Regions from separate parts of the Ureibacillus chungkukjangi genome, predicted to be linked through region 2. Evidence: a T-box and tRNA genes for the amino acid it is inferred to sense, from the RefSeq annotation. Region 2 holds a T-box; the other regions hold tRNA genes.
The links. The T-box of region 2 lies ahead of serS (serine--tRNA ligase). A T-box ahead of a tRNA ligase gene usually reads a tRNA of that ligase, here a tRNA-Ser.

Region 1: it has a tRNA-Ser gene. The T-box ahead of serS (serine--tRNA ligase) is inferred to sense a tRNA for this amino acid. The anticodon was not compared.
Region 3: it has a tRNA-Ser gene. The T-box ahead of serS (serine--tRNA ligase) is inferred to sense a tRNA for this amino acid. The anticodon was not compared.
Region 4: it has a tRNA-Ser gene. The T-box ahead of serS (serine--tRNA ligase) is inferred to sense a tRNA for this amino acid. The anticodon was not compared.

What each region holds. Positions count from the first base shown of each region.
Region 1 is NZ_CP085009.1:2,832,170-2,838,845, reverse strand. It holds tRNA gene LG296_RS14055 (tRNA-Val) at 1-63, shown strand, start outside; tRNA gene LG296_RS14050 (tRNA-Thr) at 70-145, shown strand; tRNA gene LG296_RS14045 (tRNA-Lys) at 153-227, shown strand; tRNA gene LG296_RS14040 (tRNA-Leu) at 247-331, shown strand; tRNA gene LG296_RS14035 (tRNA-Gly) at 372-446, shown strand; tRNA gene LG296_RS14030 (tRNA-Leu) at 452-540, shown strand; tRNA gene LG296_RS14025 (tRNA-Arg) at 548-624, shown strand; tRNA gene LG296_RS14020 (tRNA-Pro) at 637-713, shown strand; tRNA gene LG296_RS14015 (tRNA-Ala) at 741-816, shown strand; tRNA gene LG296_RS14010 (tRNA-Met) at 839-912, shown strand; tRNA gene LG296_RS14005 (tRNA-Ile) at 920-996, shown strand; tRNA gene LG296_RS14000 (tRNA-Ser) at 1,014-1,106, shown strand; tRNA gene LG296_RS13995 (tRNA-Met) at 1,132-1,206, shown strand; tRNA gene LG296_RS13990 (tRNA-Asp) at 1,210-1,285, shown strand; tRNA gene LG296_RS13985 (tRNA-Phe) at 1,308-1,383, shown strand; tRNA gene LG296_RS13980 (tRNA-Gly) at 1,390-1,463, shown strand; tRNA gene LG296_RS13975 (tRNA-Ile) at 1,469-1,545, shown strand; tRNA gene LG296_RS13970 (tRNA-Asn) at 1,557-1,631, shown strand; tRNA gene LG296_RS13965 (tRNA-Ser) at 1,635-1,725, shown strand; tRNA gene LG296_RS13960 (tRNA-Glu) at 1,735-1,806, shown strand; partial or broken gene LG296_RS13955 (IS1595 family transposase) at 1,996-2,381, shown strand; gene LG296_RS13950 (transcription initiation factor TFIIIB) at 2,551-2,751, shown strand; gene LG296_RS13945 (TraR/DksA C4-type zinc finger protein) at 3,404-3,925, shown strand; gene LG296_RS13940 (dipeptidase) at 4,008-4,937, shown strand; gene LG296_RS13935 (isochorismate synthase MenF) at 5,202-6,587, shown strand; gene menD (2-succinyl-5-enolpyruvyl-6-hydroxy-3-cyclohexene-1-carboxylic-acid synthase) at 6,580-6,676, shown strand, end outside.
Region 2 is NZ_CP085009.1:23,533-30,208, forward strand. It holds gene LG296_RS00080 (PLP-dependent aminotransferase family protein) at 1-189, opposite strand, end outside; gene pdxS (pyridoxal 5'-phosphate synthase lyase subunit PdxS) at 298-1,182, shown strand; gene pdxT (pyridoxal 5'-phosphate synthase glutaminase subunit PdxT) at 1,184-1,786, shown strand; T-box leader at 1,830-2,043, shown strand; gene serS (serine--tRNA ligase) at 2,138-3,418, shown strand; gene LG296_RS00100 (short-chain fatty acid transporter) at 3,462-4,775, opposite strand; gene LG296_RS00105 (aminotransferase A) at 5,010-6,164, shown strand; gene LG296_RS00110 (nonribosomal peptide synthetase) at 6,591-6,676, opposite strand, start outside.
Region 3 is NZ_CP085009.1:3,243,938-3,250,613, reverse strand. It holds rRNA gene LG296_RS16170 (23S ribosomal RNA) at 1-2,361, shown strand, start outside; rRNA gene rrf (5S ribosomal RNA) at 2,491-2,606, shown strand; tRNA gene LG296_RS16160 (tRNA-Asn) at 2,622-2,696, shown strand; tRNA gene LG296_RS16155 (tRNA-Ser) at 2,705-2,796, shown strand; tRNA gene LG296_RS16150 (tRNA-Glu) at 2,812-2,886, shown strand; tRNA gene LG296_RS16145 (tRNA-Val) at 2,909-2,984, shown strand; tRNA gene LG296_RS16140 (tRNA-Met) at 3,023-3,097, shown strand; tRNA gene LG296_RS16135 (tRNA-Asp) at 3,101-3,176, shown strand; tRNA gene LG296_RS16130 (tRNA-Phe) at 3,200-3,275, shown strand; tRNA gene LG296_RS16125 (tRNA-Thr) at 3,287-3,362, shown strand; tRNA gene LG296_RS16120 (tRNA-Tyr) at 3,370-3,453, shown strand; tRNA gene LG296_RS16115 (tRNA-Trp) at 3,464-3,537, shown strand; tRNA gene LG296_RS16110 (tRNA-His) at 3,564-3,639, shown strand; tRNA gene LG296_RS16105 (tRNA-His) at 3,686-3,761, shown strand; tRNA gene LG296_RS16100 (tRNA-Gln) at 3,803-3,877, shown strand; tRNA gene LG296_RS16095 (tRNA-Gly) at 3,882-3,956, shown strand; tRNA gene LG296_RS16090 (tRNA-Cys) at 3,967-4,040, shown strand; tRNA gene LG296_RS16085 (tRNA-Leu) at 4,086-4,166, shown strand; gene LG296_RS16080 (hypothetical protein) at 4,366-4,647, shown strand; partial or broken gene LG296_RS16075 (PH domain-containing protein) at 4,648-4,782, shown strand; gene LG296_RS16070 (sensor histidine kinase KdpD) at 4,934-5,836, opposite strand; gene LG296_RS16065 (response regulator transcription factor) at 5,854-6,525, opposite strand; gene LG296_RS16060 (ABC transporter permease) at 6,536-6,676, opposite strand, start outside.
Region 4 is NZ_CP085009.1:265,303-271,978, forward strand. It holds rRNA gene LG296_RS01210 (23S ribosomal RNA) at 1-2,443, shown strand, start outside; rRNA gene rrf (5S ribosomal RNA) at 2,509-2,624, shown strand; tRNA gene LG296_RS01220 (tRNA-Val) at 2,639-2,714, shown strand; tRNA gene LG296_RS01225 (tRNA-Thr) at 2,722-2,794, shown strand; tRNA gene LG296_RS01230 (tRNA-Tyr) at 2,805-2,888, shown strand; tRNA gene LG296_RS01235 (tRNA-Lys) at 2,896-2,970, shown strand; tRNA gene LG296_RS01240 (tRNA-Gly) at 3,017-3,091, shown strand; tRNA gene LG296_RS01245 (tRNA-Leu) at 3,097-3,185, shown strand; tRNA gene LG296_RS01250 (tRNA-Arg) at 3,196-3,272, shown strand; tRNA gene LG296_RS01255 (tRNA-Pro) at 3,278-3,354, shown strand; tRNA gene LG296_RS01260 (tRNA-Ala) at 3,375-3,450, shown strand; tRNA gene LG296_RS01265 (tRNA-Met) at 3,470-3,546, shown strand; tRNA gene LG296_RS01270 (tRNA-Ser) at 3,556-3,648, shown strand; tRNA gene LG296_RS01275 (tRNA-Met) at 3,685-3,759, shown strand; tRNA gene LG296_RS01280 (tRNA-Asp) at 3,763-3,838, shown strand; tRNA gene LG296_RS01285 (tRNA-Phe) at 3,864-3,939, shown strand; tRNA gene LG296_RS01290 (tRNA-Gly) at 3,946-4,019, shown strand; tRNA gene LG296_RS01295 (tRNA-Ile) at 4,024-4,100, shown strand; tRNA gene LG296_RS01300 (tRNA-Asn) at 4,110-4,184, shown strand; tRNA gene LG296_RS01305 (tRNA-Glu) at 4,186-4,257, shown strand; RNA gene ssrS (6S RNA) at 4,498-4,689, opposite strand; gene LG296_RS01315 (YfbR-like 5'-deoxynucleotidase) at 4,895-5,536, opposite strand; gene LG296_RS01320 (YjfB family protein) at 5,853-6,038, opposite strand; gene LG296_RS01325 (superoxide dismutase family protein) at 6,186-6,676, shown strand, end outside.

The sequences.
Region 1 (6,676 bases), 1.2 Mb from region 2:
AGCTGGGAGAGCACCTGCCTTACAAGCAGGGGGTCGGCGGTTCGAGCCCGTCATCCTCCACCATAGAATGCCGGTGTAGCTCAGTTGGTAGAGCAACTGACTTGTAATCAGTAGGTCGAGGGTTCGACTCCTTTCGCCGGCACCATTTTTTAGAGCCATTAGCTCAGTGGTAGAGCATCTGACTTTTAATCAGAGGGTCGAAGGTTCAAGTCCTTCATGGCTCACCAGTTTTATTTATACTTAAATGCGGGTGTGGCGGAATTGGCAGACGCACTAGACTTAGGATCTAGCGCCGCAAGGCGTGGGGGTTCGACTCCCTTCACCCGCACCATTTAAGTTTTAAAGATTACAAGAATATTTATTATGCACATGCGGAAGTAGTTCAGTGGTAGAACACCACCTTGCCAAGGTGGGGGTCGCGAGTTCGAACCTCGTCTTCCGCTCCAAATGTGCCGGGGTGGCGGAACTGGCAGACGCACAGGACTTAAAATCCTGCGGTAGGTGACTACCGTACCGGTTCGATTCCGGTCCTCGGCACCATTATTATGCGCCCGTAGCTCAATTGGATAGAGCGTCTGACTACGGATCAGAAGGTTGTGGGTTCGACTCCTGCCGGGCGCGCCAATACAATACATACGAGAAGTAGCTCAGCTTGGTAGAGCACTTGGTTTGGGACCAAGGGGTCGCAGGTTCGAATCCTGTCTTCTCGACCATGCAACACTAATGAAAATTCCTTTTATGGGGCCTTAGCTCAGCTGGGAGAGCGCCTGCCTTGCACGCAGGAGGTCAGCGGTTCGATCCCGCTAGGCTCCACCAATTTTTTAAATATATATATCCTGGCGGCGTAGCTCAGCTGGCTAGAGCGTACGGTTCATACCCGTGAGGTCGGGGGTTCGATCCCCTCTGCCGCCATCTTGAAGGACCTTTAGCTCAGTTGGTTAGAGCAGACGGCTCATAACCGTCCGGTCGCAGGTTCGAGTCCTGCAAGGTCCACCATAGGAGATATAATATACGGAGGCATACCCAAGTCTGGCTGAAGGGATCGGTCTTGAAAACCGACAGGCGGGTTACACCGCGCGTGGGTTCGAATCCTACTGCCTCCGCCATTTTTTAAAATATAAATAATATTATCGCGGGGTGGAGCAGTGGTAGCTCGTCGGGCTCATAACCCGAAGGTCGCAGGTTCAAATCCTGTCCCCGCAACCAAATGGTCCCGTGGTGTAGCGGTTAACATGCCTGCCTGTCACGCAGGAGATCGCCGGTTCGATCCCGGTCGGGACCGCCATTTAAATCAAATTAGGTTAGATGGGTCAGTAGCTCAGTTGGTAGAGCATTAGATTGAAGCTCTAAGTGTCGGCGGTTCGATTCCGTCCTGACCCACCATTTTTTGCGGGTGTAGTTTAATGGTAAAACCTCAGCCTTCCAAGCTGATGTCGTGAGTTCGATTCTCATCACCCGCTCCAAGTATGGGCCTATAGCTCAGCTGGTTAGAGCGCACGCCTGATAAGCGTGAGGTCGATGGTTCGAGTCCATTTAGGCCCACCATACAAGAATATTCCGAAGTAGCTCAGTGGTAGAGCAACCGGCTGTTAACCGGTTGGTCGTAGGTTCGAGTCCTACCTTCGGAGCCATATGGGGAAGTACTCAAGTGGCTGAAGAGGCGCCCCTGCTAAGGGTGTAGGTCGGGCAACCGGCGCGAGGGTTCAAATCCCTCCTTCTCCGCCATATCAGTTAGGCCCGTTGGTCAAGTGGTTAAGACACCGCCCTTTCACGGCGGTAACACGGGTTCGAATCCCGTACGGGTCATAATTTAAAGAAAAAAGTCCTAAAGGTTTGATTAACAAACCTTTAGGACTTTTTTTATTTATCGCTCTGTTAAAGGATGATGTTGAAAATTGATACCTTTCATATGAATGGTTATAATGAGAACAAATATTCTTATTGGAGGGTTCAATGATGTGTAAATCGTTTAGACATTTATTAAAACATATTGATAAATTATCGCATATAATAGGTTCGAAAATAACACCTAATAATGTATTTGTAACAGATGCTTGGAGAGCCTATGAAAAGTATGCCAATGAATGAAAAAGGGATAGAACACTACCGTATTAAATCAGACGATGGAAAACACGTTATCAAAGGTTTACATTATATCCAAAATGTAAATGAACTTCATTCACGTTTAAAACATTGGATACATCGTTTTAAAGGGGTAGCTTCTAATTACCTCGATAATTACCTTGCTTGGTTTTTTATTTGTGGATAGTCATAGTAATGAAAGTACAAAACATAATATCAAAGAATTTCTGTTGACATCATTTATTTTTAAAATGACAGAAACCTATCGAAGTTTAAGGTTATCGAAATTTAATATGTAATACTTATTTGATTATGACGGCTTTCGCCAGATTATGTGGACTTACAGTGTTAAAACGAAATAAAGTTCCCAAACATCAATTTTAGATATTTGTCATTAGTTATTAGATAAGTTATGATTTATAATGTAAATTAATTGAAATTATGTTAATTAAAAGTGGAGGTTTTCGAATGAATCAACCTGCAAAAGTAACTGAATGTCCGAAATGCGGTGGAAAAGAATTAGGTAAGGGTAAGCAAAGTGGATATGGAGCGGTGCATAGTTATAGTACAATTATAGGAGTAGCCGTTGAACATATTATTTGTACGGAATGTGGATATATAATTGAAAGCTATGTGAAAAATCCAACTAAATTTAAAGGGACGCGTTAAATTTAGTTCAAGCAATAAAGTGCTTTAATTGGAATTGAACTTCAACACTTAGGTGCAAAGTTGAAGGAGAGTATTTAAATTGAAGATATTTTAGTTCATTAAAGGTTTATAAGATATACATAATCATTCAAAATAAAGTTGCAAATAAAATTTTGAGGGACAGTTAAAAAAGGCACGAACGTTAATTTAAAAACGTTTCGTGCCTTTTATTGTGAACAGTTTTTAAGCGTTATTTTATACAGATGGTTCAAATGATTAATACAACTATATTTGTGTTTGGGGTGTATTCACTATAACGAATTTAATCGTGTATATGTCTTATTGTTGTATATCCATATTTCTCTTACTATACCAAAAGTGGGAAGCCCAGATAAATCCAGGCTTCCCAAATTATTAACAACAATTAAATATACAGAGCCTTATTTATAAATCTGATTTGTTCTAAGTATCTCGATATCTCGGATAATCATTCACTTTTCGTAAAACCTATTTAACACCAATGTCGAAATAGATAGTACACAATTTATGCATGATTTAACTAACCATTTAACCTTCCCTATTCAATACTGTTTTTACACGTTGTACAAATTTTACTATGTTTAAAAAGTTAAATAAAGGAAAGCTTAATTATAGGAAAAAGGAGGACAACAATATGAAACAATCCGATATGCAGCAATTAAAAAATACATTATTAGAGGAATTGAGAGATTTAAAAGAAGGTCTTGAAACGCATGATGATATCGAAAGCACGGAGTTATCAAATTATGATAATCATCCTGGTGACATTGCATCAGATTTAACTATACAGCTAACAGAATATGCGATGGATGATTTTAAACAAGAAAGTATCGACAAAATTGAAGCAGCCCTAAATGCAATGGAAGAGGGGACTTACGGTGAATGTAAAGTTTGCCATCAAGAAATTCCTTTTGATCGACTTGAGGCTATTCCAACAACATTAACTTGTGTTGAACATAGTCAAGAGAAGGTCGATATGGAAACACGACCAGTTGAAGAGGAAATTATGAATGAACTTTCACAAAAATCATTAAAAACTGTTGACTTTGAAGACGGTTCAGGGGAGTTTCCTTCATCGGATAGTCCACAGGATGTACCACAAGAGGTTATCCATCAAAATAACCAAGAAACAACCATCCGTGATCAATTCCAATAAAGAAAAAGTTTTCATCTAGATATATGGAATTTATGCCACCATTTCCTATACAATATAGTTATATTGAATTGGTGGGGGATACATGAATATTATTGATTTGCATTGTGATGTATTGGAGAAATTAACTCGACTTGAAAATGTGAATTTCCAAAATGATGCTAGACTAAGTGCAAGCCTTGAAAAATTAAAAGCAGGAAATGTAAAGGTACAGGTATTTGCAATCTTTGTTCATTCGAATCTTCCTGACAACGAGAAGTTCTTAGCAGCAGCTCGACAAATTGAAGCTTTTCATACAAAAGTTTTAGCAGAGCCAGAAATGGTACACATCACTGAATGGGAACAATTAAATCAGCTTGAAGATGGACAAATTGGAGCAATTTTAAGCTTAGAAGGCTGTGATTGTATTGGTGAAGACTTATTGAAGCTTGAGCATATTTTAAATGCAGGTGTGAAATTAGTTGGTTTAACCTGGAATCATGAGAATGGAGTTGCCTACGGTGCTTCTGAGGATCCTTCAAAGGGATTAAAGCCTTTTGGTAGAAAAGTTGTTCAATTACTAAATGATCGTAATATTATAATTGATGTATCTCATTTAAATGAGCAAGGTTTCTTTGAATTATTACCTTTAGCTAAAAAGCTTGTCGCTAGTCATAGTAATGCAAGAGCCATTTGCAATCATCCGAGAAATCTAACGGATATCCAAATTAAAGAATTAGTAAAACATGGCGGAAGAATGCATGTTGTATTTTATCCTCCATTTATTGAAAGTGGAAAAGAAAGTACAACTATCGAATATTTAGTGAAGCATGTAGAGCATATCGCTTCCTTAGTGGGAGTCCAGCATATTGGCTTTGGATCTGATTTTGATGGGATGGGTCTTTCTATTGAAAAGTTAGCAAACGCTGGAGAGTATGAAAACTTTATAAAAGCCTTACTAAAAAGGTTTACCTATGAAGAGGTATCAATTATGGCAAATAGAGGTTTCCAGAAATATGCCTTAAAAATTAATTAGCGCTAGAGTTAAATTCTCTGCGCTTTTTTTAATTGGCAAGATTACTCAGTCTTAACAGATAAAATTGAATGAGGAAACAATATCAATATTGTATATGTAAAAAAAGTGATATGATAGAATAGATAACGTAAATTCGACAACAATACACATGAGCTATTAGAAAGGTTTATTTCCTGCTATTTTTAGTAGGAATAAATCAAATTTTTCATAAATAAAATGGCTCAAGTTTTCTAGGCAATACTGCCTTTGATGGAGGGAAATTCGATGCATCAGAAGTGGTTACATACCACTGAAGTAGAAGTGGAAACAATTAATTCAAAATTATCCTTCTATATTGAAACAATAGAAGTAAGTAGATTATCGGCATTAGCTTTCTATGCTGCTGGTGAATCACAATATAAAGGACAACGCTTTTTTTGGCAAAATCGTGAGAAAACATTCACATTAGTTGGCCTTGGACATGCTTATAAAATTGAAAATAATAGTGGCGATGAGCGCTTTGATCAAATTGAAAAGCAATGGAAAGAGCTAACTAAAAATATAGTAAAAGAAGAAACTGAACCACAGCCAATCTTATTTGGCGGGTTTACCTTTGATCCGAAGAATGACAAAAATGGAGAGTGGGACCGTTTTCCACAAAGCTTTTTTTCAGTAGCTACATATCAATTAGTAATACGTAATGATAAGGCTTACATCAGCATTCATTTAATAACAGATCAACACAATAGTCTTAAAGAATTTGAGCAGCTGCGAAAAGAACGAGACCAGTTAATTCACGCTGCACAAGTTAAAGAGCTGAAAACCTATAGTAAACCGCTTATGACAAATTATCGTGAGCCATTTAAAGACGAATATCTACAAACAATTTCAACTGTTACAAACCTTATTAAAGCAAATGAGGCAAAGAAGGTTGTAATTGCTCGTTCTTTAGAAATGGAGTTTCAGGATACAATAAGCTCACCACAAGTATTGTCCCATGTAGTAAATGAGCAACCAGAAAGCTATTTATTTGGCTTAGAGCATGAGGATCTTCTATTCTTTGGAGCGTCTCCTGAACGATTAGTAAAGGTGGAGAATGGACAAGCCTATTCTTCATGTGTTGCTGGGTCCATTAAACGTGGGAAAACGGCAGAAGAAGATCAGCTACTTGGCGAGAGCTTATTAAATGACGCGAAAAATTTAGGTGAGCATCAATATGTTGTTGAAATGATTGCTAATACTTTTGAAAAAAATTGCATTCAATACAAGGTGCCAAAGCGTCCGAAGCTATTAAAGATTCGCGATATTCAACACTTGTATACGCCAGTTGAAGGGAAGCTTTCACCAGATGCAACTATCCTGCAGCTTGTAAAACTTCTACATCCAACACCGGCTTTAGGTGGCGTACCACGGCAGGAAGCGATGGCTGTAATACGTCAAAATGAATACATGAACCGTGGATTATATGCAGCACCTCTTGGGTGGATTGATGCAGAGGGAAATGGTGAGTTTGCAGTAGCTATTCGTTCAGCAGCATTAAAGGATAACAAAGCTTATTTATATGCTGGAGGCGGTATCGTTGCAGATTCGGAGCCAATTTCAGAATATGAAGAGACATTAGTAAAGTTCCGACCAATGTTACGTGCTTTAGGAGGACAATTGCATGAATGACCGTGAAATATTAACAAGCTATGTATATAAGATGGTTGTAGCATTAATGCAAAATGGAGTTGAGGATGTGGTTATTAGTCCAGGTTCTC
Region 2 (6,676 bases):
TAACTGTCCATAAGCAATCTCAACGGTTGTTTGGCTAATATTTAAAAAATCAGCAAGCTTCCGTTTTGACGGCAATTTTGTTCCGACTTCAAGTTGTTTTGTAATAATGGCATCTTTCATTCCGATATAGAGCTGCTCATATAAAGGTTTTTTACTATTTTTTTCTAGCTTGAAGATTAGCATGTCCATAGGCTTTCCTCCTAGGTGACCATAAAGGTTTTTAGAAAATTGACTCTTTTTATATGGTCAACTTTTATTATACTTTATTACATCAAAGTAGTGGAGGGAAAATTTGACATGAAACTTTTAGGGACAGAAAGAGTAAAACGTGGTATGGCAGAAATGCAAAAAGGTGGCGTTATTATGGATGTCATTAATGCAGAGCAAGCGAAAATTGCGGAAGCCTCAGGGGCAGTTGCAGTAATGGCATTAGAGCGTGTTCCGTCAGACATTCGTAAAGCTGGTGGTGTCGCACGAATGGCGGATCCAAGAATCGTGGAAGAGGTCATGAATGCAGTTTCGATTCCGGTAATGGCAAAGGCACGTATTGGTCATATTGTCGAAGCGCGTGTATTAGAAGCTATGGGTGTAGATTATATCGATGAAAGTGAAGTATTAACACCAGCGGATGAGGAATACCATTTACTAAAAAGCGACTATACTGTCCCATTTGTGTGTGGGTGTCGAGATCTTGGAGAAGCTGCTCGTCGTATTGGAGAGGGTGCTTCCATGCTTCGTACAAAGGGTGAGCCTGGGACAGGAAATATCGTTGAAGCCGTACGTCATATTCGAAAAGTAAATGCACAGGTTCGTCGAGTTGTCGGGATGAATGAGGATGAGCTAATGACCGAGGCCAAAATTTTAGGCGCACCTTATGAGCTATTAGTGGAGATTAAACGATTAGGCAGACTTCCAGTTGTGAACTTCGCTGCTGGAGGAGTGGCAACACCAGCTGATGCTGCATTAATGATGGAATTAGGAGCAGATGGGGTATTTGTTGGTTCAGGTATCTTTAAATCCGAAAATCCTGAGAAATTTGCTCGTGCTATTGTGGAGGCAACCACGCATTTCAAGGATTACCAGTTGATTGCCGACATTTCAAAGGAGCTTGGAAGCCCAATGAAGGGCATTGAAATCTCTACACTTTTAGATAGTGAACGCATGCAGGAACGAGGTTGGTAGCATGAAAATCGGCGTTCTTGCTTTACAGGGAGCTGTTAGAGAGCATATTCAGCAGATCCAATCACTCGGATGCGAGGCTGTTGAAGTAAAGACCTTAGTGGATTTAACTGATCTAAATGGGCTTGTATTACCTGGTGGAGAAAGTACAGCTATACGTAAGCTATTGGACCGTCATCAACTAATGGAGCCAATTCGCTCGCTAGCAAGGCAAGGTATGCCAATGTTTGGAACCTGTGCAGGACTGATTTTGCTAGCTAAAGAAATAGTGGACTATGAAGAGGCCCATCTTAGCTTGATGAATGTTGTCGTCGAAAGGAACTCCTTTGGCAGACAGGTTGATAGCTTTGAGGCAAAACTTGAGGTAAAGCAAATTGGTGCTGACATTCCGGCGGTATTTATAAGAGCTCCACATATAGCTTCAGTTGGCCCGAATGTAGAAATATTAGCTGAATATAATGGACGAATAGTTTTAGCAAAAGAAGGGCAATACTTAGGATGTTCTTTTCATCCGGAGTTAACTGACGATACACGACTGTTGAAATTTTTTATGGAAATGGTGGAAGATTTTCATCAGTCTTCTCTTGCAAATTCGAACAGCATATAGTACATTATGGTTAATTTAATTCGCATAGGCGAATAGCATATTGATAACATCGATGATAGGAAGTAGTAGCAAGCACGTTTTTTTTAGAGAGTCAGCGGTTGGTGGAAGCTGGTAAAAGCACTTGTGAATCCGTCCTTGAGTTGCTTAAGCTGAATTTATAGTAGGCTTTTGCCGGTTGAAAAGCCGTTATGAGATAAGTGGATTAGAACTTTTTCTAATCAATTAGGGTGGCAACGCGGGTAGCTCTCGTCCCTTCATGGGGATGAGGGCTTTTTTGTGTTCTCTTTCTCTAGTACGGTGAAGTGAATGGAGTAATGTAATCAATAAAATAACTAAAATGGAGGAATCAACATGTTAGATATCAAACGTGTCCGAGACAATTATGAGGAAGTGAAAAAGGTTCTTCTAACTCGTAATGAAGATTTAGGGAATATAGATGAGTTTGAAGGATTAGATGCAAAGCGCCGTGAATTAATTGCAAAAACAGAAGTGTTAAAAGCTGAAAGAAATAAAGTATCAGAGCAAATCTCTGTCATGAAGCGCAACAAAGAAAATGCAGATGACGTTATTGCACGTATGCGTGAAGTGGGAGACGAAATTAAGCAATTAGATAATGAGCTTCGTGAAGTAGAAGACAAATTCGACTACATGATGATGCGTTTGCCGAACATCCCACATGAAACTGTACCAGTTGGTGAAACAGAGGATGACAATGTTGAAGTACTTGCATGGGGTGAGCAGCCAAGCTTTGACTTTGAAGCAAAGGCACACTGGGACCTTGCAACAGATTTACAAATTGTCGATTTTGAACGTGCAGGGAAAGTAACAGGTAGTCGTTTCGTATTCTACCGTGGCTTAGGAGCTCGTCTAGAGCGTGCTTTAATGAGCTTTATGATGGATTTACATGCAGAAGAGCATGGCTATGAAGAAATGCTGCCACCAGTAATTGTAAACCGTGATAGCCTAACAGGTACAGGTCAATTACCGAAATTTGAAGAGGATGTATTCAAATTAGTGGATACAGATTACTTCATGATTCCAACAGCAGAAGTGCCTGTAACAAACTTCTACCGTGATGAAATTATTGACGGTGAAATTTTACCGAAAGGCTTTGTTGCATATAGCGCTTCATTCCGTTCAGAAGCAGGCTCTGCAGGTCGCGATACGCGCGGTTTAATTCGCCAGCATCAGTTCAATAAAGTGGAATTAGTACGCTTTGTAAAACCAGAGGAATCTTATAATGAATTAGAAAAATTAACAGGTCATGCTGAAAAAGTACTTCAATTATTAGGCTTACCATACCGTAAATTATTAATGAACACATCTGATCTTGGCTTTACAGCTGCAAAAAAATACGATTTAGAAGTATGGATGCCAACGCAAAACATGTACCGTGAAATCTCTTCTTGCTCAAACTTTGAAGATTTCCAAGCGCGCCGTGCAAACATCCGTTTCCGCCGTGAACAAGGTGCAAAACCAGAATACGTACACACACTAAACGGCTCAGGCCTAGCAATCGGCCGTACAGTAGCAGCTCTTTTAGAAAACTATCAGCAAGCCGACGGATCAGTAGTAATACCTGAAGTATTAAGACCATACATGGGTGGAAAAGAAGTCATCGCTCCAAAATAAAGAAATGGGGACAGCATCTAATTAATGCTGTCCCTTTTTTCATCTATAAGAATAACAATCCAATACTAATAATGACGCCTGTAAAAATGAGTACAAACAAACAGAACCCCATAATATCCTTTGCCTTAAGTCCAGCTATTGCTAATGCTGGTAATGCCCAAAATGGCTGAATCATATTTGTCCAAGCATCTCCCCAAGCAATCGCCATCGCTGTTTTTGCATAATCCGCTCCAATCGATTGGGCGGCCTCTAATAGAATTGGTGCCTGTACTGCCCACTGCCCACCACCAGAAGGAACGAAGAAATTCACTAGACCTGCAGAATAGAAGGCAAATAAATAGAAGGTAAAGCCATTCGAAATACTAATAAACCATTCCGAGAAAACCATAGCTAAGCCAGATACAGTCATCATCCCCATGATTCCTGCATAAAACGGGAACTGGAACACGATTCCGGATGTCGTTTTGATTGCATTTTGAGCTGCAGCTATGAAACGCTGTGGCGTACCATGAAAAATAATTCCAAGAATAATGAAAATGGTATTAACAATATTTAAATCCAAAACAAATCCTTTTGTTATAAAATGATGAACCAAATAGGAAAGGCCAATAAGTCCAATTAAAACTGTTAACAACGTACTTCTTTCCGTCCAAGAGGCAAATGTTTTTTCGGCAAGAGGGAACTTTTGCTCTTCTTCAACTAACAACGCTGGATCTACTTCAACCACATCCTGCTCTTTCGGCATCATCCAACGATTGAAGAAAGGTAATGTAAAGCAAATTACTAATACAATAAATAAATTGTAAGACGTAAAGATTGTATCCGATGTTGGTATAACACCGATTAAATCCGCAAATGGATGGCCTTCAGTTGCAACTGATAGAGGGATGGAACCAGCCAACCCACCATGCCAAATGATAAAGCCGGAATAAGCACTTGCAATCAATAATCGATAATCAACCTTCTTCACATGACGAGCAATTTCCTTTGCGAATAAGGCGCCAATTACTAACCCAAAGCCCCAATTAATCCAACAAGCTAATAATGAAATGAAAGTAACAATAATGATTGCACTAGAAGGCTTCTTAATCTTGCTAGCAATTGAGGATAAGCCTTTCTTAAAGACAGGGCTATTAGCTAACACGTGCCCAGCAGCTAATACAATAACCATTTGCATTGTAAAAGACAGTAATCCCCAGAAGCCATCTCCCCAGTAAACAACCATATCTAATGGTGAGCTTGGCGTCAGTATAACTCCGAGCAGGAAAACAAGGACCGTTAAAATTGCTACAAATATATACGGGTCTGGTAAATATTTTTCCATAAGCGTGTTTGATATCCTTGTTAACGTTTTCATTTTACAGCCTCTCCTTTCATATACGAGAAAAGTATTTTTCGTTGCATAATATGTAAGGAAGAAGATTATTATTTCGATAACCATGAAAAATTAGCTAGTGAAAAATAAATAGAAAGGAAATAAAAATAGTAGGATTTTATTGTGGTAAAGTGTGAAATTCTATCATCAAATATTGTAAAATGAAAATAATGAATATTTAAATTGTGAAAAAGTTTACTAGAAGGGGATATAAGAATGGAACATTTAATTTATAAAAACTTGAAGAAAATTGAGCTTTCTGGTATTCGAAAGTTTACGAACATGCTAGTGGATTACCCTAATGCTATTAATTTAACAATCGGCCAGCCTGATTTTCCAACACCAGCTCATGTAAAGGAAAAGGCAAAGCTTGCGATTGATCAAAACCATACATCTTATACACCTAATGCCGGGATTGTTGAGCTCCGAAAAGCCATCTCATCCTTTTACGATCATCAATATGATTTATTATATAAACCACAGGATGAAATTATCGTGACACACGGTGCTTCTGGAGCGCTTACTATTGCCTTACGAACAATTTTAGAGGAGGGGTGTGAGGTGATTTTATCTGCCCCGGCATATCCAGGCTATATCCCACTGATTGAGCTTTGTGGAGCGGTGCCAGTTTGTGTAGACACAGTGGCTACAGATTTTGTATTAACTGCCGAATTAATAAAGAAGCATATCACAGATAAAACAAGATGCGTCATTCTACCATCCCCATGTAATCCAGTGGGCACAATTATTAAAGATGAAGAGTTACAAAAAATTGCAGCACTTTTAAAAGACAAAGAGATTTTTGTTATCTCAGATGAAATCTATAGTGAGTTAATATATGAAAATACACACAAATCGATTGCTTCTTACGACAGCATGCGAGATAAAACAATTGTCATCAATGGTGTATCTAAATCCCACTCTATGACAGGTTGGCGAATTGGGTATACACTAGCACCGAGCTATCTTACAAAAGAAATGACAAAGCTAAATGGCTACTATATTAGCTGTGCAACAAGCATCAGTCAGTACGCGGCGCTTGCAGCTTTAACAGATGGCTTAAATGATCCGGTTGAAATGAAGAAGGAATATAAAGTGCGTCGCGATTATGTCTATAATCGTTTAGTGGCAATGGGCTTTGATGTAGTAAAACCAGCAGGAGCCTTTTACATCTTCCCGTCTATTAAAAAGACGAACATGACCTCTTTTGATTTCTGTATCAATCTATTAAAAGAGCAGGAGCTTGCGACAGTTCCAGGAAGTGCCTTCTCAGAATTCGGCGAAGGCTATATTAGATTATCTTTTGCTCAGCCTTTAGAGGTTTTACAAAAGGGCATGGATCGTCTAGAAAAATTTATGGCGAAATTATAATTAAATCTCGAGGGCGGCTAAACGTAAGTAAGGGTTCTCTCTTAAAGATGAAAATAGATTTAAGAAAAGCATGGTGAGTTTTATCCCATGCTTTTTCTATCCTCAAAATCTAATTATCGTGCAGGTATAAGAATACTTAAGCGGAAAATTTTCGGCTAATGTGTTTAGTGAAGGCTTAAGGTGCTGAAATAAGCGGAGATATTTTGGATAACTGCTCTAAATAAGTCAAAATTTCAAGATTTGGACAATATAAAGGGAAATACCTCCTTTATTCTAAGGATAATAAGGTTATTTTTTAATTTAAGCGGAAATACTCCGCTTATTTTTCAATACAGTGCCATGAATATTCTGTTACCTCTACTAAATAGGCTCCGCTTAGAATGGGATTAGTCGAGGTAGCTCATGCGGTAAGGTGAATAGTAGATTTTAATTCAAATCCGAAATGGAAGTTCCGTTCATCTCCTCCCCCCTGTTCAAACCTTCAGCCATACAACGAATTTGGAAAAACTTTT
Region 3 (6,676 bases), 760 kb from region 2:
ACCGTGTGCCTACAAGTAGTTAGAGCCCGTTAATGGGTGATAGCGTGCCTTTTGTAGAATGAACCGGCGAGTTACGATTACGTGCAAGGTTAAGCTGAGAAGGCGGAGCCGTAGCGAAAGCGAGTCTGAATAGGGCGAATGAGTACGTGGTCGTAGACCCGAAACCAGGTGATCTACCCATGTCCAGGGTGAAGGTGAGGTAACACTCACTGGAGGCCCGAACCCACGCACGTTGAAAAGTGCGGGGATGAGGTGTGGGTAGCGGAGAAATTCCAATCGAACCTGGAGATAGCTGGTTCTCTCCGAAATAGCTTTAGGGCTAGCCTCGTGATTGAGAATACTGGAGGTAGAGCACTGTTTGGACTAGGGGGGCATCTCGCTTTACCGAATTCAGACAAACTCCGAATGCCAGATATTTATACACGGGAGTCAGACTGCGAGTGATAAGATCCGTAGTCAAAAGGGAAACAGCCCAGACCACCAGCTAAGGTCCCAAAGTAATCGTTAAGTGGAAAAGGATGTGGCGTTGCTTAGACAACCAGGATGTTGGCTTAGAAGCAGCCATCATTTAAAGAGTGCGTAATAGCTCACTGGTCGAGTGACGCTGCGCCGAAAATGTATCGGGGCTAAACGATTCACCGAAGCTGTGGATGGAACATCTTAGATGTTCCGTGGTAGGAGAGCGTTCTAAGTGCGTTGAAGTCAGACCGGAAGGACTGGTGGAGCGCTTAGAAGTGAGAATGCCGGTATGAGTAGCGAAAGATGGGTGAGAATCCCATCCACCGTATGACTAAGGTTTCCTGAGGAAGGCTCGTCCGCTCAGGGTTAGTCGGGACCTAAGTCGAGGCCGATAGGCGTAGACGATGGACAACAGGTTGATATTCCTGTACCACCTCCCCGCCGTTTGAGTAATGGGGGGACGCAGTAGGATAAGATAAGCGTACCGTTGGTTGAGTACGCCCAAGCAGTAAGGCGTGGAAGTAGGCAAATCCGCTTCCTGTAACGTTGAGCTGTGATGGGGAGCTCTTATGAGCGAAGTATCTGATTTCACGCTGCCAAGAAAAGCCTCTAGCGAGGCGGGAGGTGCCCGTACCGCAAACCGACACAGGTAGTCGAGGAGAGAATCCTAAGGTGTGCGAGAGAACTCTCGTTAAGGAACTCGGCAAAATGACCCCGTAACTTCGGGAGAAGGGGTGCTCTCAGCAATGAGAGCCGCAGTGAATAGGCCCAGGCGACTGTTTAGCAAAAACACAGGTCTCTGCAAAACCGTAAGGTGACGTATAGGGGCTGACGCCTGCCCGGTGCTGGAAGGTTAAGAGGAGGGGTTAGCGCAAGCGAAGCTCTGAATTGAAGCCCCAGTAAACGGCGGCCGTAACTATAACGGTCCTAAGGTAGCGAAATTCCTTGTCGGGTAAGTTCCGACCCGCACGAAAGGCGTAACGATCTGGGCACTGTCTCAACGAGAGACTCGGTGAAATTATAGTACCTGTGAAGATGCAGGTTACCCGCGACAGGACGGAAAGACCCCGTGGAGCTTTACTGTAGCCTGATATTGAATTTTGGTACAACTTGTACAGGATAGGTAGGAGCCAGAGAACTCGGAGCGCCAGCTTCGAGGGAGGCGTCGGTGGGATACTACCCTGGTTGTATTGAAATTCTAACCCATGCCCCTTAGCGGGGCAGGAGACAGTGTCAGGTGGACAGTTTGACTGGGGCGGTCGCCTCCTAAAAGGTAACGGAGGCGCCCAAAGGTTCCCTCAGAATGGTTGGAAATCATTCGTAGAGTGTAAAGGCACAAGGGAGCTTGACTGCGAGACCTACAAGTCGAGCAGGGTCGAAAGACGGGCTTAGTGATCCGGTGGTTCCGCATGGAAGGGCCATCGCTCAACGGATAAAAGCTACCCCGGGGATAACAGGCTTATCTCCCCCAAGAGTCCACATCGACGGGGAGGTTTGGCACCTCGATGTCGGCTCATCGCATCCTGGGGCTGTAGTCGGTCCCAAGGGTTGGGCTGTTCGCCCATTAAAGCGGTACGCGAGCTGGGTTCAGAACGTCGTGAGACAGTTCGGTCCCTATCCGTCGTGGGCGTAGGAAATTTGAGAGGAGCTGTCCTTAGTACGAGAGGACCGGGATGGACACACCGCTGGTGTACCAGTTGTCTTGCCAAAGGCATCGCTGGGTAGCTATGTGTGGACGGGATAAGTGCTGAAAGCATCTAAGCATGAAGCCCCCCTCAAGATGAGATTTCCCATTACGCAAGTAAGTAAGATCCCTCAAAGACGATGAGGTAGATAGGTTCGAGGTGGAAGTGTGGTGACACATGGAGCTGACGAATACTAATCGATCGAGGACTTAACCAAATCTTGAATGCATTTAATGTCTAGTTTATCCAGTTTTGAAAGAATAAGGAAATCGAAGGAAAAATACTAAAAATAGTATTGACTTTACTTTCGAAATGAGTTATAATAAATCTTGTCTTTCGTTTTAAGTCTAGTGATGATGGCAAAGAGGTCACACCCGTTCCCATACCGAACACGGAAGTTAAGCTCTTTAGCGCCGATGGTAGTTGGGGGCTTCCCCCTGTGAGAGTAGGACGTCGCTAGGCTTAAATAAAAAATATTCCGAAGTAGCTCAGTGGTAGAGCAACCGGCTGTTAACCGGTTGGTCGTAGGTTCGAGTCCTACCTTCGGAGCCATGCTTCTTGGAGAGTTGTCCGAGCGGCCGAAGGAGCACGATTGGAAATCGTGTAGGCGGTTAACACTGTCTCAAGGGTTCAAATCCCTTACTCTCCGCCAGACAATTATTTTATTGGCCCGTTGGTCAAGTGGTTAAGACACCGCCCTTTCACGGCGGTAACACGGGTTCGAATCCCGTACGGGTCACCATTTGAATTTTAAATATCCAGTTGGAGGATTAGCTCAGCTGGGAGAGCACCTGCCTTACAAGCAGGGGGTCGGCGGTTCGAGCCCGTCATCCTCCACCATATTAAATTATGGTACATTAGAAAAAGAATTTTATTATCGCGGGGTGGAGCAGTGGTAGCTCGTCGGGCTCATAACCCGAAGGTCGCAGGTTCAAATCCTGTCCCCGCAACCAAATGGTCCCGTGGTGTAGCGGTTAACATGCCTGCCTGTCACGCAGGAGATCGCCGGTTCGATCCCGGTCGGGACCGCCATTTTTATGAAAAGTAATTTATATGGGTCAGTAGCTCAGTTGGTAGAGCATTAGATTGAAGCTCTAAGTGTCGGCGGTTCGATTCCGTCCTGACCCACCATATAGATAAATGCCGGTGTAGCTCAGTTGGTAGAGCAACTGACTTGTAATCAGTAGGTCGAGGGTTCGACTCCTTTCGCCGGCACCATTTATCTGGAGGGGTAGCGAAGTGGCTAAACGCGGCGGACTGTAAATCCGCTCCTTAGGGTTCGGCGGTTCGAATCCGTCCCCCTCCACCATTCCTTTTATAGGGGCATAGTTTAAAGGTAGAACTACGGTCTCCAAAACCGTCAGTGTGGGTTCGATTCCTACTGCCCCTGCCAATTTTTAAATGAATATAGTGATTATGGCGGTTGTGGCGAAGTGGTTAACGCACCTGATTGTGGTTCAGGCATTCGTGGGTTCGATTCCCATCAGTCGCCCCATTTTTTAGAATAAATTCAATATAAAAACATATAATATATTATTATGGCGGTTGTGGCGAAGTGGTTAACGCACCTGATTGTGGTTCAGGCATTCGTGGGTTCGATTCCCATCAGTCGCCCCATTTTAATTTTAAACCAAAAATTACATTCTTCTTAATATTTTTGGGGTATAGCCAAGCGGTAAGGCAACGGATTTTGATTCCGTCATGCCCAGGTTCGAATCCTGGTACCCCAGCCATTTTGCGGAAGTAGTTCAGCGGTAGAACACCACCTTGCCAAGGTGGGGGTCGCGGGTTCGAACCCCGTCTTCCGCTCCAAAAATATAATGGCGGCATAGCCAAGTGGTAAGGCACAGGTCTGCAACACCTTTATCACCGGTTCAAATCCGGTTGCCGCCTCCAAAAAATTCTTGATCGGGATAACCGATTTTTTTTATATTTTAATATGCCGAAGTGGTGGAATGGCAGACACGCCGCACTCAAAATGCGGTGCCGCGAGGCGTGTGGGTTCGAGTCCCACCTTCGGTATCCTAAATAGTCTTTTATAAAGGATTGTGAGCTCAGTTTAAACTGGGCACGCAATCCTTTTTTATAACGGATAAGCAAGCTTTCTTATCCGTAACTGTACAATTAAGCTAATCACTAATGTGCTGCAATACATCAAGGGAATATCTTCTTTTTAATAATTAAGAGGGGATGGCTACTCCTTGAAAGGGAGGACATGCAAATGTGGAATAAGAAATATATAACTAAACTAGACTTAACTGAATATCTAGGAATAAATGAAGAACAGTTAAATATAATAATTTCGAAAATGCAACAAAGGGTATCGGTATTTGCTCCTTCAGAAAGCAGCAGTAATAAACTTAAAAAACATGAGGCAGCTACGATAGAATTTGTACATATACGGATGAAAGAATACACGCAGGACATAGCGTGTGATTTGGCGGTTGAAGTGTTTTATCATCGGAGAATAACGAGAGTAAAAAACTATGAATATATATTTTAGGCAGGAACATTTGATTTAGATGCTGAATTAAAAATTTGGATATCCGGCAGTGAGTTACCGATTGAGAAGACGTTCAATAAAACGGGTAATGTATATGATGTTCAACGTGTATTGGCAGAGAATATTTCGAAGTAATAAGCATTACAATCAATTATGATGGAAGATGTAATTTTTATTATTACTTCAAAAATCCGTTATATTAGGTAGAATACGATAGTTAAAATAAAACAGTGGAGAATGGACCCCACTGTTTTTATTTATTGAAATTAAATAAAATGTTTAACCATTAACCTCCACTAAGCGGAAGCTGAATTTTCAGCATGAACCAATTATCCTGTAGTTCTGCTGCCATTTCTCCGTGCATTTTTTCTACAAGCATTTTAGATAAATATAGGCCTAGACCACTAGCTTCGGTATTAGTACGGCTAGTGACTTCTGTGTAGAAGCGGGTGAAGACTTTTTCGATGGCAATGTTGCTATCTTTTTTGATATCGTTTCTGACAGTTAAAACGAGATAATTTTTTTCAATTTCATAGTGGATAAAGGCTTTACTTTGCCCATAACGCAGTATATTTTGAATGATATTTTGGATAACGCGCGTAAGCATTAATTTGTCTGCGATAATTTTTTGATCATTGGGTTGTTCGGGAAAGTGGAGTTCGATTTTCTTTTCTTCAAATTGCTCGTAAAAGGATAAAAAGATCTCTTCTACTAAATTTGATAATGGGATGGAAACTAATGCTACTTCTTTTTGGTTTGTATCAATACGTGCTAGGTCATAAAAGTGTTCGGTCATCTCAATTAATCGGTTCACAGACTGTTCGATAACTGTTAGATAGTGAGCACGCTTCGCATCATCAGTGGCCGAATTTAAAAGCTGCACATAGCCGTTGATGGAGGTGAGTGGCGTCCGTAAGTCGTGAGATAGACCAGCAATAGAGAGCTTCACATTTTCTTCCATCTTTTTTGCCTGAATATTTTTAGCTTCAAAGGCATCAACCATCATATTTAATTCATCGACTAATTCTAATAAAGTCCTCTCACGGAAATCGAGGGAAAGTCTACTGCCAAAGCTAGCACTAGTAGGAAGAGATTTGACTGCCTCTTTTAATTTTCGAAGTTGTCGCATTAAGAAGTAAATATAAAAAAGGAGTGCCAATGCTAGGAAGACAAAGAACCATCCCCACATAACAATCACTCCTTTCCTTAATCAAATTTGAAGCCTATGCCCCATACAGTTTTAATGTAATTTGTATCAGCTATATTTAGTTTGTTTCGTAAATTACTGATATGCATATTGATGGTTTTATCACTATCAAAAAAGGGCTCATTCCATACACTTTCATATATATTGGCACGGCTGAATACTTTTTGAGGATTTTCTAAAAATAATAGAAGTATTGCATATTCACGACCAGTAAGATGAATCGTTTCCTCATTGATTTTAACTTCCCGTGTGTCTAAATTGATATATATATTCTGATACTGCATTTCCTCCATGCTGTTGACGGATGTCTTAGTAGCATGACGTAATTGGATAGAGATTCTAGCGAGTAGTTCCTTCACATCAAATGGTTTTGTAATATAATCATCTGCGCCATTCATCAAGAGCTCTAGTTTAGATTCTTGATCATTTTTTGCTGAAATCACGATTACAGGAACGGCTGAATTTAGGCGTATTTCTTGAAGAAATTCCTCTCCATTCATCCCAGGGAGCATTAAATCTAAAAGAATTAAATCTATTTCACTCTGCTTAAATAGTAGTTTGCCTTCAGTACCTGAATAGGCACTTAGAGTCTGAAATTCATTCAACTCCAACGATTCTTTTAATAGTGAATGAATGGCCATATCGTCTTCAATGATTAATATCGTTGTCAATGTTATCTACCTACTTTAAATCTGTTCGATTAAACAGAAGGATTCCTATAGTTGATGATAACACGATTGTGATTAAACTCACTAATATCATCTCTGGATATTTTGCGATATCTGTTGTTTTTGCGAAATCAGAATAGAACAGGAATGATTC
Region 4 (6,676 bases), 240 kb from region 2:
ACTACCTAGTGACCGATAGTGAACCAGTACCGTGAGGGAAAGGTGAAAAGCACCCCGGAAGGGGAGTGAAATAGATCCTGAAACCGTGTGCCTACAAGTAGTTAGAGCCCGTTAATGGGTGATAGCGTGCCTTTTGTAGAATGAACCGGCGAGTTACGATTACGTGCAAGGTTAAGCTGAGAAGGCGGAGCCGTAGCGAAAGCGAGTCTGAATAGGGCGAATGAGTACGTGGTCGTAGACCCGAAACCAGGTGATCTACCCATGTCCAGGGTGAAGGTGAGGTAACACTCACTGGAGGCCCGAACCCACGCACGTTGAAAAGTGCGGGGATGAGGTGTGGGTAGCGGAGAAATTCCAATCGAACCTGGAGATAGCTGGTTCTCTCCGAAATAGCTTTAGGGCTAGCCTCGTGATTGAGAATACTGGAGGTAGAGCACTGTTTGGACTAGGGGGGCATCTCGCTTTACCGAATTCAGACAAACTCCGAATGCCAGATATTTATACACGGGAGTCAGACTGCGAGTGATAAGATCCGTAGTCAAAAGGGAAACAGCCCAGACCACCAGCTAAGGTCCCAAAGTAATCGTTAAGTGGAAAAGGATGTGGCGTTGCTTAGACAACCAGGATGTTGGCTTAGAAGCAGCCATCATTTAAAGAGTGCGTAATAGCTCACTGGTCGAGTGACGCTGCGCCGAAAATGTATCGGGGCTAAACGATTCACCGAAGCTGTGGATGGAACATCTTAGATGTTCCGTGGTAGGAGAGCGTTCTAAGTGCGTTGAAGTCAGACCGGAAGGACTGGTGGAGCGCTTAGAAGTGAGAATGCCGGTATGAGTAGCGAAAGATGGGTGAGAATCCCATCCACCGTATGACTAAGGTTTCCTGAGGAAGGCTCGTCCGCTCAGGGTTAGTCGGGACCTAAGTCGAGGCCGATAGGCGTAGACGATGGACAACAGGTTGATATTCCTGTACCACCTCCCCGCCGTTTGAGTAATGGGGGGACGCAGTAGGATAAGATAAGCGTACCGTTGGTTGAGTACGCCCAAGCAGTAAGGCGTGGAAGTAGGCAAATCCGCTTCCTGTAACGTTGAGCTGTGATGGGGAGCTCTTATGAGCGAAGTATCTGATTTCACGCTGCCAAGAAAAGCCTCTAGCGAGGCGGGAGGTGCCCGTACCGCAAACCGACACAGGTAGTCGAGGAGAGAATCCTAAGGTGTGCGAGAGAACTCTCGTTAAGGAACTCGGCAAAATGACCCCGTAACTTCGGGAGAAGGGGTGCTCTCAGCAATGAGAGCCGCAGTGAATAGGCCCAGGCGACTGTTTAGCAAAAACACAGGTCTCTGCAAAACCGTAAGGTGACGTATAGGGGCTGACGCCTGCCCGGTGCTGGAAGGTTAAGAGGAGGGGTTAGCGCAAGCGAAGCTCTGAATTGAAGCCCCAGTAAACGGCGGCCGTAACTATAACGGTCCTAAGGTAGCGAAATTCCTTGTCGGGTAAGTTCCGACCCGCACGAAAGGCGTAACGATCTGGGCACTGTCTCAACGAGAGACTCGGTGAAATTATAGTACCTGTGAAGATGCAGGTTACCCGCGACAGGACGGAAAGACCCCGTGGAGCTTTACTGTAGCCTGATATTGAATTTTGGTACAACTTGTACAGGATAGGTAGGAGCCAGAGAACTCGGAGCGCCAGCTTCGAGGGAGGCGTCGGTGGGATACTACCCTGGTTGTATTGAAATTCTAACCCATGCCCCTTAGCGGGGCAGGAGACAGTGTCAGGTGGACAGTTTGACTGGGGCGGTCGCCTCCTAAAAGGTAACGGAGGCGCCCAAAGGTTCCCTCAGAATGGTTGGAAATCATTCGTAGAGTGTAAAGGCACAAGGGAGCTTGACTGCGAGACCTACAAGTCGAGCAGGGTCGAAAGACGGGCTTAGTGATCCGGTGGTTCCGCATGGAAGGGCCATCGCTCAACGGATAAAAGCTACCCCGGGGATAACAGGCTTATCTCCCCCAAGAGTCCACATCGACGGGGAGGTTTGGCACCTCGATGTCGGCTCATCGCATCCTGGGGCTGTAGTCGGTCCCAAGGGTTGGGCTGTTCGCCCATTAAAGCGGTACGCGAGCTGGGTTCAGAACGTCGTGAGACAGTTCGGTCCCTATCCGTCGTGGGCGTAGGAAATTTGAGAGGAGCTGTCCTTAGTACGAGAGGACCGGGATGGACACACCGCTGGTGTACCAGTTGTCTTGCCAAAGGCATCGCTGGGTAGCTATGTGTGGACGGGATAAGTGCTGAAAGCATCTAAGCATGAAGCCCCCCTCAAGATGAGATTTCCCATTACGCAAGTAAGTAAGATCCCTCAAAGACGATGAGGTAGATAGGTTCGAGGTGGAAGTGTGGTGACACATGGAGCTGACGAATACTAATCGATCGAGGACTTAACCAAATCTTGAATGCAATCAATGTCTTTATCCAGTTTTGAGAGAACAAGTTTCTTTTCAACTAAATAAGTGAAGTGATGATGGCAAAGAGGTCACACCCGTTCCCATACCGAACACGGAAGTTAAGCTCTTTAGCGCCGATGGTAGTTGGGGGCTTCCCCCTGTGAGAGTAGGACGTCGCTTCGCTTGTTTCTTAATGTGGAGGATTAGCTCAGCTGGGAGAGCACCTGCCTTACAAGCAGGGGGTCGGCGGTTCGAGCCCGTCATCCTCCACCATAAATATGCCGGTGTAGCTCAGTTGGTAGAGCAACTGACTTGTAATCAGTAGGTCGAGGGTTCGACTCCTTTCGCCGGCATCGTTTAAATGGAGGGGTAGCGAAGTGGCTAAACGCGGCGGACTGTAAATCCGCTCCTTCGGGTTCGGCGGTTCGAATCCGTCCCCCTCCACCATTTGCAAGAGCCATTAGCTCAGTGGTAGAGCATCTGACTTTTAATCAGAGGGTCGAAGGTTCAAGTCCTTCATGGCTCACCAGTTTTTTATTAAACTATGAAATTAAATACTTAATATATATGCACATGCGGAAGTAGTTCAGTGGTAGAACACCACCTTGCCAAGGTGGGGGTCGCGAGTTCGAACCTCGTCTTCCGCTCCAAATGTGCCGGGGTGGCGGAACTGGCAGACGCACAGGACTTAAAATCCTGCGGTAGGTGACTACCGTACCGGTTCGATTCCGGTCCTCGGCACCATTTCATATATGCGCCCGTAGCTCAATTGGATAGAGCGTCTGACTACGGATCAGAAGGTTGTGGGTTCGACTCCTGCCGGGCGCGCCATATAACGAGAAGTAGCTCAGCTTGGTAGAGCACTTGGTTTGGGACCAAGGGGTCGCAGGTTCGAATCCTGTCTTCTCGACCATTAACTTTAACTTTATTAATGGGGCCTTAGCTCAGCTGGGAGAGCGCCTGCCTTGCACGCAGGAGGTCAGCGGTTCGATCCCGCTAGGCTCCACCAAAACTTATAATTTTTCAATGGCGGCGTAGCTCAGCTGGCTAGAGCGTACGGTTCATACCCGTGAGGTCGGGGGTTCGATCCCCTCTGCCGCCACCATATAAACTCGGAGGCATACCCAAGTCTGGCTGAAGGGATCGGTCTTGAAAACCGACAGGCGGGTTACACCGCGCGTGGGTTCGAATCCTACTGCCTCCGCCATTTTTATTCTAATACATATTCAATCAATTATATTTTCGCGGGGTGGAGCAGTGGTAGCTCGTCGGGCTCATAACCCGAAGGTCGCAGGTTCAAATCCTGTCCCCGCAACCAAATGGTCCCGTGGTGTAGCGGTTAACATGCCTGCCTGTCACGCAGGAGATCGCCGGTTCGATCCCGGTCGGGACCGCCATTTTTTTATGAAATTTAAGTTGAACGGGTCAGTAGCTCAGTTGGTAGAGCATTAGATTGAAGCTCTAAGTGTCGGCGGTTCGATTCCGTCCTGACCCACCATTTTTTGCGGGTGTAGTTTAATGGTAAAACCTCAGCCTTCCAAGCTGATGTCGTGAGTTCGATTCTCATCACCCGCTCCAATTGGGGCCTATAGCTCAGCTGGTTAGAGCGCACGCCTGATAAGCGTGAGGTCGATGGTTCGAGTCCATTTAGGCCCACCATACAATTTTTCCGAAGTAGCTCAGTGGTAGAGCAACCGGCTGTTAACCGGTTGGTCGTAGGTTCGAGTCCTACCTTCGGAGCCACGGCCCGTTGGTCAAGTGGTTAAGACACCGCCCTTTCACGGCGGTAACACGGGTTCGAATCCCGTACGGGTCATAAAAAGACGTGTAGCATTTGCTACACGTCTTTTTTTCTAATTAATAAGAACTTCATCATCGAATGCATAAAAAGTGTCTAAGGGCTTTCTAAAAAGATTGGCTTAGTCTAGATATTCTGTTTCTTGATCATCTGGATAGAAACCATCAATCAATTAATTAACTTAACTAGACAACAAAAAAATCTTCCGGCAAATGAATGCAGGAAGATTTCTTATGAGCCTTGCTATACAATATGTATGGCAAAGCCGCCTTGCCGTAATAATTATAGAAAGTTTTTAACCACCACTCCTCAAAGTGGGTGTTCGCAAAAGAATTCCTGTATATCGTCATTCACCTTGGTGTGACGCTCGCCATTCCATCTTCTATATAAAACTCCCTTTTACAGTTCAAAGGTTAAAACTTAATATGTGTACGAACAACGCAGCTTTAATGTTATATTAAACGATTATTTGGGGTTGTGCAAGTAAGTACTATCGCAGATAATTGTCAAATTTTTATCATGCGATTTTCCATTGTAAATAATGGATTTAACGGGATGGTTGGATAAGTGGAGAGGACAAAATAGGCTTAAATCGAAGTAATATTGATTTTTTGATAAAATAAAAAGCCTTCCATTATTGGAAAACTTTTTAAAATTATTCTGATGTATTTAACACTTCATTCGTAAGGGCAGCAATATTAATTTGCGTGTCCTCATGCATTACATCATTTAAAATTTCATTACGGAAATAACGGACGCTTACATGAAGAGGCATCTTCAATAGCTTTTCTAGGGCCTGCTGGTACATAATTACGAACTCCTTATCAGTGTTCCCACGCTTTAACTCTGCAAAGGACTCATAAAATTGGTCAAGTTTGTCTGAAAACTCTAGTAAACGGCCCTCAATTGTTTCGTCTTTTCCCTCCTTCATACGTTCAGAGAAGACTTCTTGAAAATCTGAAGGTATTTCTTCCTGTATGAATTTTTCCATCATTTTCTCTTCAACATGGGCTAGCATTTGTTTAAGCTCTATACTTGCATGCTTAACTGGTGTTTTAATGTCACCAATGAACACCTCAGCAAAATCGTGATTGATTGTTTTTTCATATAGTGACTTCCAATTAATCGTTGCACCATTCATTTCTTCGAGTGTAGCAAAAAACATAGCATATTGTGAAACCTTCCAAGAATGAGCAGCTACATTATGCTCTTCGAATTTAAAACGACCAGGAGCACGGAAAATTCTTTCTAAATCATTTAAGCTTGTAAAAAATCTATGGATACCTATAAAAATCACTCCTCAACTTTTTTAGCATAATAAATATGCCTATATCTGCATCATACAATTATTCTTACCCCAATAGATGTGGATTTAAATCATTTAACAAACAATTAATAAGGTATTTACAAATAATAAAATTTAAATGGTTTAATTTATAAGATATGCAACAGCGGTAAAAATGTGAACTAAATTGTAAATAAAATAATTCTTTTTTAAGAAAATTGATGAGGGGTGTTCTTTTATCAATATATCCTACCTTGCTCTTTGGCTTATGGTAATAGAGAGAACTTTGTAAAAAAAGACCTTTGATTAAAATCAAAGATCCTTTCCCTTATACAGAAACGTCAATCGTTGTTCCTTTATGAGGGTGTGGGGCAGCCGGTTGCTGTGCTGGCATTTGCTCTAGCATTTGAACAGCACTGGCTGCACCCATGTTAAGCGATTTATTCATAATGCTCAGTTGCACTGTTTGCTGTAGCTGTGCCACTTGTGTAGACATAAATGAACTTAATTCCATATATTCATCACTCCTTTTGTTTTATATCGGTCTAACCACATGGAAAATCAATATTTTCTCTAAAATAGTATAAATGGTATCTTTCCACAGTATCGGAATACTTCTCATAATTATGGGTAATACTTGTACATATAGGAGGGTATGAATATGTGGAAAAATCTTATTGTTTTAGGTAGTATGACAGTTCTTTTGAGTGGCTGTGGATTTTTTGGAATGGCTGAAGATGAAAAACAAATACCAGTTGCGGCGCCAGAGACTTTAAAGGCAGCAGCTAATGTTGTAGATAATGAAGGTAATGAAATTGGACATATGGAGTTAACTGAAGGCTCAGATGGTGTATTAATATCTCTTGGACTAACTAAAGTTCCAGAAGGCGAGCATGGTATTCATATCCATGAGGTAGGAAAATGTGAAAAGCCTACATTTGAATCAGCTGGAGCACATTTTAACCCACTTGAAAAACAACATGGTATCGAAAATCCAAAAGGACCTCACCTTGGAGATTTACCAAACATTGCACCAGAAGAGGATGGAACGGTTCAAGTTGAATTTGTAGCGAAAAACTTAACATTAGAACCGGGTATGGAAAACTCTATCTTGGACAAGGATGGTAGTGCAATTGTAATTCATGAAGGTCC